4 regions of the Fodinicola acaciae genome follow, and region 2 is predicted to be linked to each of the others. Evidence: riboswitches for the same ligand, from Rfam matches in the RefSeq annotation. Region 2 holds a riboswitch; each other region holds the start of a gene.
The links. Region 2 has a riboswitch for cobalamin ahead of GNX95_RS21550 (cobalamin biosynthesis protein). Riboswitches for the same ligand answer to the same signal wherever they lie in the genome.
Positions count from the first base shown of each region.

Region 1 (2,193 bases), 830 kb from region 2:
TTTTTCCCCACCACGATGGAAATGCTTGGTGACCGGTGGTCGGTCGGCCTGCTGAGTGTCGCGTTTTTCGGCGGCCGGCATTTCTCCGAGTTCGAGCGCGCGCTGGGAATTGCTCCGAGCGTGTTGTCCGGTCGGCTGGCGCGGCTCGTGGAGCTCGGCATCATGCGTACGACCATCGGCACCACGCGCACTGACGCGCGGGCGTATCACCTGACGGCGAAAGGTCGCGCGTTTTTTCCCACGCTGGTGTTCATCGCCGACTGGACGCTCACGCAGCATCCGGCGATCGAGCCGACCGTGCTGATCACCCACACACCGTGCGGCAGCACTCTGGCGCCTTGCCTGCTGTGCTCGTCGTGCGGCCACGTGCTCACGAGGACGACGGTCCGGATCCAACCGCGAGATTGACCGAGGAGACGGTCCAGGACGGTCCGGAGCGTGACAACGCCGTGCGGCTGAGCGGTGAGACGTCGATCCGCCAGAAGGACCGCGGCGGCGCGGCGAGCGCGTGGACGAGCGCGGCGCGGACGACCGCGGCGTGCGTGACGGCGACCGTACGCCCCTCGACGGTCTCCAGCCACGCGCCGACCCGCGCGATCAGCGACTCGACGGACTCGCCGCCGTGCGGAGTCGCGGCCGGGTCGGTCAGCCATAATGCCAGGTCAGCCTGGTCGACCTCGGTGAGCGTACGGCCGCGCCACGCGGCCACGTCGAGGTCGGCCAGAGGCGGCTCGACGGTCGCCGCGAAGCCGAGGCCTTCGGCCGTACGCCGGCATCGACGCTCCGGGCCGGTCAGGAACGTGCCGGCGCGCAGGCCGATGGGCGGCACCGGCGCGAGCAGATCGTCGTCGTCGATCGCGAAGCTGGCCGCGCGTGTCGCGGCCGTCGGCGCGTGGCTGATGAGCGTAAGCCGCGACGTGAGCATGCTCTCCTCGATTGACACCACCTTGGCCGGCAGCCTAGCGTTCACTCGTTCGACGGCAATGAGGAAGCCGGTGAGAGTCCGGCACGGTCGCGCCGCTGTGAGCGAGCCTCAGCTCGCGAGTCAGACCCTCCGTCGTCGTCCGCACCGCCGCAAGGGTCGCGTCAACCCAGGAGGAGAAGCTGTGAGCGCCATCTCGACACCCCAGGCCAGGCCGGAGCCGATTCGCATTCCGGTCAGGGAAATCCTGCCGTGGGCCATTTTCGTCGCGGCACTGGCCGTCGTGCTGCTCTACTTCGTCGGTGCGGAGGAGGGCGCAACCTCGCTGATCTCCGGCCATTACGTGCACGAATACGTGCACGACGCGCGTCACCTGCTCGGCTTTCCCTGCCATTAAGCCACGATCATGAGGATGCTGCTGATCCGCGGCATGCTGGCCGGCCTTGCCGCCGGCGTGCTCGCGTTGGTTTTCGGGCGGATTTTCGGTGAGCCATCGGTGAACAGCGCGATCTCGTTCGAGTCGGCGATGGCCGCCGCGACCGGCGAGCACGAGGAACCTGAGCTGGTCAGCCGCGCGGTGCAGAGCACCCTCGGACTGGCGACGGGTGTGCTCGTCTACGCGCTGGTCTTCGGTGGACTTTTCGCGCTGGCGTTTGCCATCGCGTACGGCCGGATCGGTCGGATGAGTCCGCGGGTGACCTCGGTCGTCATCGCGCTGGTCGGATTTCTGGTCACCTTCGTGGTGCCCTTCCTGAAGTATCCCGGAAATCCGCCGGCGGTTGGCAATCCCGACACGATCGGCCAGCGTACGGTCACGTATTTCACCATGGTCGTGCTGTCGATCGCGTTGGCGGTGGCCGCCGCGTACGTCGGCCGCCGGTTGGTGCCACGTCTCGGAGCGTGGAACGCGACACTGGTCGGTGCGGCGGTTTTCGTTGTCGCCGCGACGATCGTGGCGATCCTGCTGCCGGCGGTCGACGAGGTGCCGCCGGGTTTTCCGGCCGCGGTGCTGTGGAACTTCCGGCTCGCCTCGATCGGCACGCAGCTGGTGATGTGGACGACCATCGGCCTGGTGTTCGGCGCGCTGGTCCAGCGGCCGCTGACCGAAGGAGCGGTCGCGACGGCGGAATAGCGGCGTACGCCCGGCGGTTGTTCATGTCGTGAACGAACCGATCAAAATCGACATCTGGTCCGATATCGCCTGTCCGTGGTGCTACATCGGCAAGCGACGGCTGGAGGCCGGCCTGGCCGAGACCGGTGTGCCGGTCGAG
Region 1 covers NZ_WOTN01000002.1:2,172,513-2,174,705, forward strand. Annotated here, with positions in the region: gene GNX95_RS25535 (winged helix-turn-helix transcriptional regulator) at 1-408, shown strand, start outside; gene GNX95_RS25540 (histidine phosphatase family protein) at 371-925, opposite strand; adenosylcobalamin (AdoCbl) riboswitch at 965-1,104, shown strand; gene GNX95_RS25545 (CbtB domain-containing protein) at 1,107-1,319, shown strand; gene GNX95_RS25550 (CbtA family protein) at 1,329-2,054, shown strand; gene GNX95_RS25555 (DsbA family oxidoreductase) at 2,083-2,193, shown strand, end outside.
Region 1: linked by a shared signal. The riboswitch ahead of GNX95_RS25545 (CbtB domain-containing protein) and the one ahead of GNX95_RS21550 (cobalamin biosynthesis protein) in region 2 are both predicted to bind cobalamin.

Region 2 (2,193 bases):
ACCTTTCGCGTAAACGCGAACAAAACCGCCGCCGCAGCGCCGACCAGGCGGGAAAGCAGAGCAGCACGCGCGATGTCGTCGGCCGTCGGTGCCCTGCCGGATCCGAGATTTCCGCGTATCTCCACGCGATCGCCGTAGCGGTTGGCGCCGCCGAGCCGTACGCCGAGCGCGCCGGCGAACGCGGCCTCGCACCGGCCGGCATTCGGGCTCGGATGGTCGCCGCCGTCCCGAAACATCGTTCGCAAGGTGTGGACGGGATTGCCGCCGACCGTCGGGGCCAGTGCCGCGGCGAGAAAGCCGGTCATCCTCGCCGGCAGCCAGTTGGCCAGGTCGTCGAGTCTGGCCGCAGCCCAGCCAAAACGCGCGTAGCGCGGGTTGTGATGACCGACCATCGCGTCCAAGGTGTTGACCGCTCGGTATGCCAGCAGGCCCGGCAGTCCAGCCACGGCACCCCAGAACAGCGGCGCGACGACCGCGTCGGAGGTGTTTTCGGCAATCGATTCGACGGTCGCCCGGCTGAGCTCGGACGCGTCCAGCTCGGTGGCGTCGCGGCCGCACAGGTGGCTCAGCCGCTGCCGTGCCGCCGGGAGATCGCCGCCGGCCAGCAAAGTCCGCATGTGCCGGCCTTCGCGTACGAGCGAGGTGCCGCCAAGAACGGTCCAGGTCGCCGCCGCGGTGATCGTCCACGACCGCTGTCCGGCGACGCCGACCAGGGCCGCGCCGCCGACGAGGGTTGCGGCGTACGCCGCGCCGCGTGGTCGGCTGTCGGCCCACATCCGGTTTTCCAGGGATGCCGCGACGCGGCCGAAAACCGCGACCGGGTGGCCGCGCCGCGGGTCGCCGAGAACGCCGTCGAGCAACGTACCCGCGAGCAGTGCGAGCGGCACGCCACGCAGCATCGACACGCCTTCCTCGAGGTGTCCACGCCTCGGGACGAAGGATCGACGGCCGGAGTTCCTGGCTGCCGGGCTGGGTGGCCTGGCTAACAGTGGCGGGACCGCGCCGGATTCACACCGGCTTCCTCCACTGCCGTCGACGAACCCTCGTACGCAACCACAGCCGTTTCCGCAGTGTCAAGGAGCCCCGCGCCGCGACCACATCACACGCCCGCGCCGCCATCGACGATCGCCGCACCACTTCCAACGGAACCGGACCATCCGATCCGACGCGGGGAAAGGCCTGCCGCCAACTCGCAGGCACCCGACGCGACCCGACCACACGGACGGGGGTCCGGGGGCTCCGACCCCAGGAAAAACAACGATGACCGATCCGCCATGGAAGTCGTGCCCGACGACCAGGCAGCACCATCGGTCGAGTGCGCCGGGCCGGTCGGGGGCCCGGTCCGGCGCGTATTCCAAGATATAGGTATGGCGAGACATAAACAACAGTCTCCGCGGACATAGCGCGTGAAATCACCGCAAAGACTACGCACCGCGTTGTTTAGGTCACTCGATACGTATATCTTGAGTCGTCGGCGGGTCGGGAGGCACTTGGATGCGCGAAACCAGACGCCAGGGCGCGCCGGCTATCCGGTCCTGCGTTTGCGCGGCGCCGCCTTCTTTCCGGCGCGAAATCCGGCTTCCAGCTCGTCGACCAGCTTCAGGCCGGCGGTGGCCCAGCGGACTTCGTGTTTCGCACGGTCGATGAGGCCGTGATAGACGTGCACCTTGTACGCGACCACCGCGTCGGCCAGCTCAGCGTTTTGCGCGAGCCGGATGCGCAGCAGGTCGGTGTCGCGGTTTTCCAGGTTGCGTACGTGCGCCTCCCAGCGCCGCCGCTGTTCCTCGTGATGCGCGCGGTGTGCCTCAAACTGCTTGCGCGCACTGGCAAAGCTGGCGTATTCCAGATAGCTCGCCTTGAGATAGCCGGCGTCCCGTTCGCGCTGCGACGGCGTGACCTCCTCGACCCAGCGCGCCAACTCCGCGCGTCCTTCTTTGGTGAGCGTGTAAATCGTCTTGGTCGCGTGGGTGCCGCGCGCTTCCGACCGGCCGGAAATCAGCCCCGCCTCGTGCATCCGCCGCAGCTCCGGATAAATCTGCGAATGCGGTGCGTGCCAGACGTAGGCCACCGACTGCTCGAAAAACCTGGCCAGGCTGTAACCGCTCATCGGCTCGGCCTCCAGCAAAGCGAGCAACGCGTGGCGCAGCGACACCGTCCGCTCCTCCTGTTCCGGCCGGACGCTCAGTTGGTTCC
Region 2 covers NZ_WOTN01000002.1:1,345,483-1,347,675, reverse strand. Annotated here, with positions in the region: gene GNX95_RS21550 (cobalamin biosynthesis protein) at 1-899, opposite strand, end outside; cobalamin riboswitch at 930-1,060, opposite strand; gene GNX95_RS21545 (PadR family transcriptional regulator) at 1,526-2,152, opposite strand.

Region 3 (2,193 bases), on a different contig from region 2:
AGCCGTTCGTGCTGTGCTTGGCGGCGTTTGTCGTAAGGACTCGCGCGATGCCGATCGGTGTCGCGCACGGCTGTAACGCGCGCGCGTACGGCATCGACGCGGACGATCGGCGAGGCCGCACGCGCGGCGCGCCGAGCGGCGTTGACTTGGAGCTGCCCGGCGATGGCGTCCCGGCCGTCGGTCAGGCCCTTGGCCAGGGTGCTGATCTCCTGCAGTTTCTGTGCCGCGAAAGCGAACCAGCCGGCCAGCTGCGGATCCAGATCGCGCTCGAGCGTGACGTCGATCGGCACGTGCAGCAACGAGCACGATGCCGACACGTCGACGGTCTGCGCGAGACCGAGCAACGTACCAAGCGTCGACAGTGCCGCCGGCAGGTCGGCGATCCAGATGTTGCGGCCGTCCACCACGCCGGCGACCAGCCGCTTGCCGGGGATGCCGCCGGCAGCGGCGAGGTCGGTGAGGTTGGCGGCGGCCGGCCCGGTGAAGTCCATTGCCAGGCCTTCCACGGCCGTGCCGGCGAGCACCGGCAGCGCGTCACCGAGCCGGTCGAAGTATGTCGCGACCAGGATCTTCGGCCGCGACCTTTCCGCGCTGAGCGCGTCGTACGCGCGTTTCGCCGCCGCCAGCACGGCCGGCGGCTGGTCGGTGACCAGCGCCGGCTCGTCCAGCTGGACCCACTCGGCGCCGGCCGCGCGCAGATCCTGCAGCAGCTCGGCATAGCACGGCAGCAGCCGGTCGAGCAGCCTCAGCGGCTCGAAGCCGGCCGGCGCGCCCGGCTCCGGCTTGGCCAGCAGCAGGAACGTGACCGGACCGACCAGCACGGGCCGGGTGACCATGCCGGCCTCGGCGAACTCCTCGAGCGGTTTGGTCGCGTCGAGCCGGAACTCGGTGCCGGGTCCGAGCTCTGGGACCAGGTAGTGGTAGTTGGTGTCGAACCACTTGGTCATCTCCAGCGGAGCGGCGTCGGCGGTGCCGCGCGCCATCGCGAAATAGCGGTCGAGGCGGTCGGCCTCCGCCTGGTGCCGCGCCGGGATGGCGCCGACCATGATGGCCGTGTCCAACATATGGTCGTACAACGAGAAATCGTTGCTCGGGATCTCGGCGATGCCGGCGTCGCGTAGCTGCGCCAAACGCTGCAGTCGCAGCTCACGCGCGGCGGCCAGGAGCGTGTCGGCGTCGGTGGCGCCGCTCCAGTAGGACTCGACGGCCTTCTTCAGTTCCCGGTTGACACCTTGCCGGGGAAAGCCGTACACCGTTGCTGCCATGGGCTCTCCTTCGCGAGTCCACTGCGGACCGCGCAGGTGAGCGTCGGCGCCCAGGACCGAGCGCACCGACCGACCCACCCACGAGGTCGCGGCCAACCGCCCCGCGGTCGCGGGACGGGCGCTGGCAGGTCTTCGGACTCGTGAGCACGACCGGCTGCTCGCCGGTCACCTACCGGCCGTCGCTTCCCAGGCCCGTGCGGACCCAGTGCCGTCCCTCGTACGGGACAGACGGCTGTCGTTCTCACTCACCGCTGCGGGGCAGTCCCGGACTCGCACCGGGTTCCCTCTTGCCTCGCCGTCCACACGACACACGTGGACCGCGAACCAGCTGCGCGGCCAACTCTAGTCAGTCGACGAAGGAGTCGAACATGCCTGGCTGGTACGAGCCGGCCGGCGTACGCACGATGACGTTGATGCGGTTGGCCGCGTTGATCAGTGCGACCAGCGACACGAGCGCGGCGAGCTGGTCGTCGTCGTAGTGCTTGCGCACCTGCTGCCAGGTCTCGTCCGACACACCACGGTGGTGGTCGGCGATACGCGTGCCTTCCTCGGCCAGCGCCAGCGCCGCGCGCTCCGCCTCGGTGAACACGGTCGCCTCACGCCAGGCGGCGACGAGGTTCAGCCGTACTGAGGTCTCACCGGCCGCCGCGGCGTCCTTGGTGTGCATGTCGGTGCAGAAACCGCAGCCGTTGATCTGGCTGGCCCGCAGGCTGACCAACTCCTGGGTGGACTTGGGCAGCGACGAGTTGCTGATCACCATGCTGGCGTTGGCGAACCGCTTGCCGAACTTGGCGGCGAGCTCGTTCTCGAACAGGTTGATACGGGGTTCCATGACGATCGTCCTCACTCGTGTTGTGGACTGGACGAACACGAGATGCCGGCGATTCGCCGCGTGTGACAGTGACGAGGGCCACTGTCACAGCACGGT
Region 3 covers NZ_WOTN01000001.1:1,090,406-1,092,598, forward strand. Annotated here, with positions in the region: gene metE (5-methyltetrahydropteroyltriglutamate--homocysteine S-methyltransferase) at 1-1,265, opposite strand, end outside; cobalamin riboswitch at 1,372-1,610, opposite strand; gene GNX95_RS05010 (carboxymuconolactone decarboxylase family protein) at 1,612-2,097, opposite strand.
Region 3: linked by a shared signal. The riboswitch ahead of metE (5-methyltetrahydropteroyltriglutamate--homocysteine S-methyltransferase) and the one ahead of GNX95_RS21550 (cobalamin biosynthesis protein) in region 2 are both predicted to bind cobalamin.

Region 4 (2,193 bases), on a different contig from region 2:
ACGACGACAGCTGCGGCCGGGTCGTACCAGCGTTGAAAAGCGTCGGCGTCGAGCACATGAAGTCGAACGACGACAACAGATCGTAGAACTCGATCGCACGGTCGTCAGGCTGCACCTCGCGCAGCGCGAGCCCCATCGCCACTCGCATGAAAAACGCCTGCGGCAGCTCGTAACGCGTGCCGCGACTGTGCAGCAGATAGCGGTCGTAGAGTGTCTGCAGGCCGAGAAACTGGAAGAGCAGGTCCCGGTCCGCGTCCAACGCCGAGCCAAGCCTGGCCAGGTCGAACCTTTTCAGAGCGGGATCGAGCTGGCCGAGTTCAATGCCGCGCTCGACGTATTTTTGGAAGTATGTGGCGTATCCACCGGTGATCTCGCCGTGGCTCGCGGTCGACGGCCTCCCGTCGATGAAGCTGAGTGCCTCGGCGCGCAGGTTGTCGAGGAGCAGTCGCGCGCTGACGTACGAATACTCCGGATCTGTCTCGACGAGCGTACGCGCCGCCATCAACGGCGCGAGCGCGAGCTCGGCGGCGGTGATGCCGTCGTACAGGTTTCGCCTGGTTTCCTGGAGAACCAGCTCCGCGGACACCGAGTCCAGGCCGGCGCAGGCCTCCTTGACCACCAGCGTGAGCCGCTCGATGTCCGGATGCCTGACCGCGATCTCCGGCGCCTTCTCTCGCGCTTTCGCGTGCTGCTCGCGATAAAGCACGTATGCGCGTGCCACTTTGTGGTGCTCACCGCGCATCAACGCGAGCTCCACCTGATCCTGGATCTGCTCGATGTGCACTGGACGATCTGGACCGGCGTCGCGCGACAACGCCGCCTCGACCTGGCCGGTCAGCCCGGCGACCAGCTCGCGTACCCGGCTGGAGGTTGCCGCGTCCGCGCCTTCCACGGCGAGGAATGCCTTGCTCAGCGCGACCGAGATTTTGCTGGCATCAAAGGCGGAGGTCTCACCGTTGCGGCGGACCACCGTGATGCTGGGTTTGGACATGCGTGTTCTCCACGGCGGTAAAATGAGCATGCGGCGGCACACTCATGACGACAGAGATCATTTCCGGCGTTTCCCGGCGACAAGGGAAAACAGCCGATCGCTAATCGGGCGTGAAAACGGCACGCGACATGACGGCTCCTCCTCGTGAGCTCAGGACAGGGTCGTACGCACGCCGATGGCAGGTCTTCGGACTCGGGGGCACCGTTGGCCTACTGACCGTCGCTTCCCAGGTTTGTCACCCAGTGCTGATGACGGCGGTCGTTCCCCCTCACCGCTGCGGGACAGTCCCGGACTCGCACCGGGTTCCCTGTTGCCACCCCCCGACTGGCCGCCGGGGTGAACCACCAACGCGCCTGACACTACATCTTGGGGTCGAGTCGTGGTTGAACCAGCCTATGTCGGCGTGTCGACCCAAGATGCGTCTGGACGCACGGCGACCGATCGGCTTCCGGCGCCAACTGTCAAGCCGGAGTGCGGCAGATGCTTGGCGTGTTGAGCCTGGCTACCGGCCAGAGCTGCGTGTCATCTGCGGACCGTTGTCGACCAACGGTGCTTGGTGCGGAGCGCTCGTACGCACACGTTGGACTTTTCGCTTGTAGCGAAGAAAACATTGTCCACAGATGTGTGTGGTGGCGTGGTTTTGTCGGTGTGGCCGGTATTATTGGAGGCATGACCACTCCTTCCGCCACCACCGCGCCAGTCGGTGACCCGTGGCCGGAAGAAGACGCGGACGCGCTCGCGGCGATGCTGCGCGAGGCGGAGCGGGAGTATCGCAAGGCCGCGGCGCGGGTGTTGAATATCGTGAAGGCGATTGAGCACAAAGAGGCGTACGAGCAGCTGCAGGCCAAGAATATCCAGCAGCTGTTGGAAGACCAGTTGTTGCTCTCCCCGACCGAGGCCAGTCGCCGGGTGCAGCGCGCTCGCGCGTTCTGCCCGGGCATGGCGTTGACCGGTGAGATGTTGGCGCCGAAGCTGGACCTCGCCGCCCAGGCCATGCGCCGCGGCGATCTGGCCGACTCGCAGTTGGACGCGATCCGTACGGTGATCACGAGGTTGCCGGCGCACGTGGACTTCCAGCAGCGGCGTGAAGCCGAGGCTGCGATGGTCGAGGGCGCCAAGCACATGGACGCCGGTCGGCTCTATCGGCTCGGCACCCGGCTGCACGCCTACCTCGATCCCGACGGCGCCGCACCATCAGACAA
Region 4 covers NZ_WOTN01000001.1:949,361-951,553, reverse strand. Annotated here, with positions in the region: gene GNX95_RS04345 (ribonucleoside-diphosphate reductase subunit alpha) at 1-991, opposite strand, end outside; cobalamin riboswitch at 1,152-1,352, opposite strand; gene GNX95_RS04340 (HNH endonuclease) at 1,661-2,193, shown strand, end outside.
Region 4: linked by a shared signal. The riboswitch ahead of GNX95_RS04345 (ribonucleoside-diphosphate reductase subunit alpha) and the one ahead of GNX95_RS21550 (cobalamin biosynthesis protein) in region 2 are both predicted to bind cobalamin.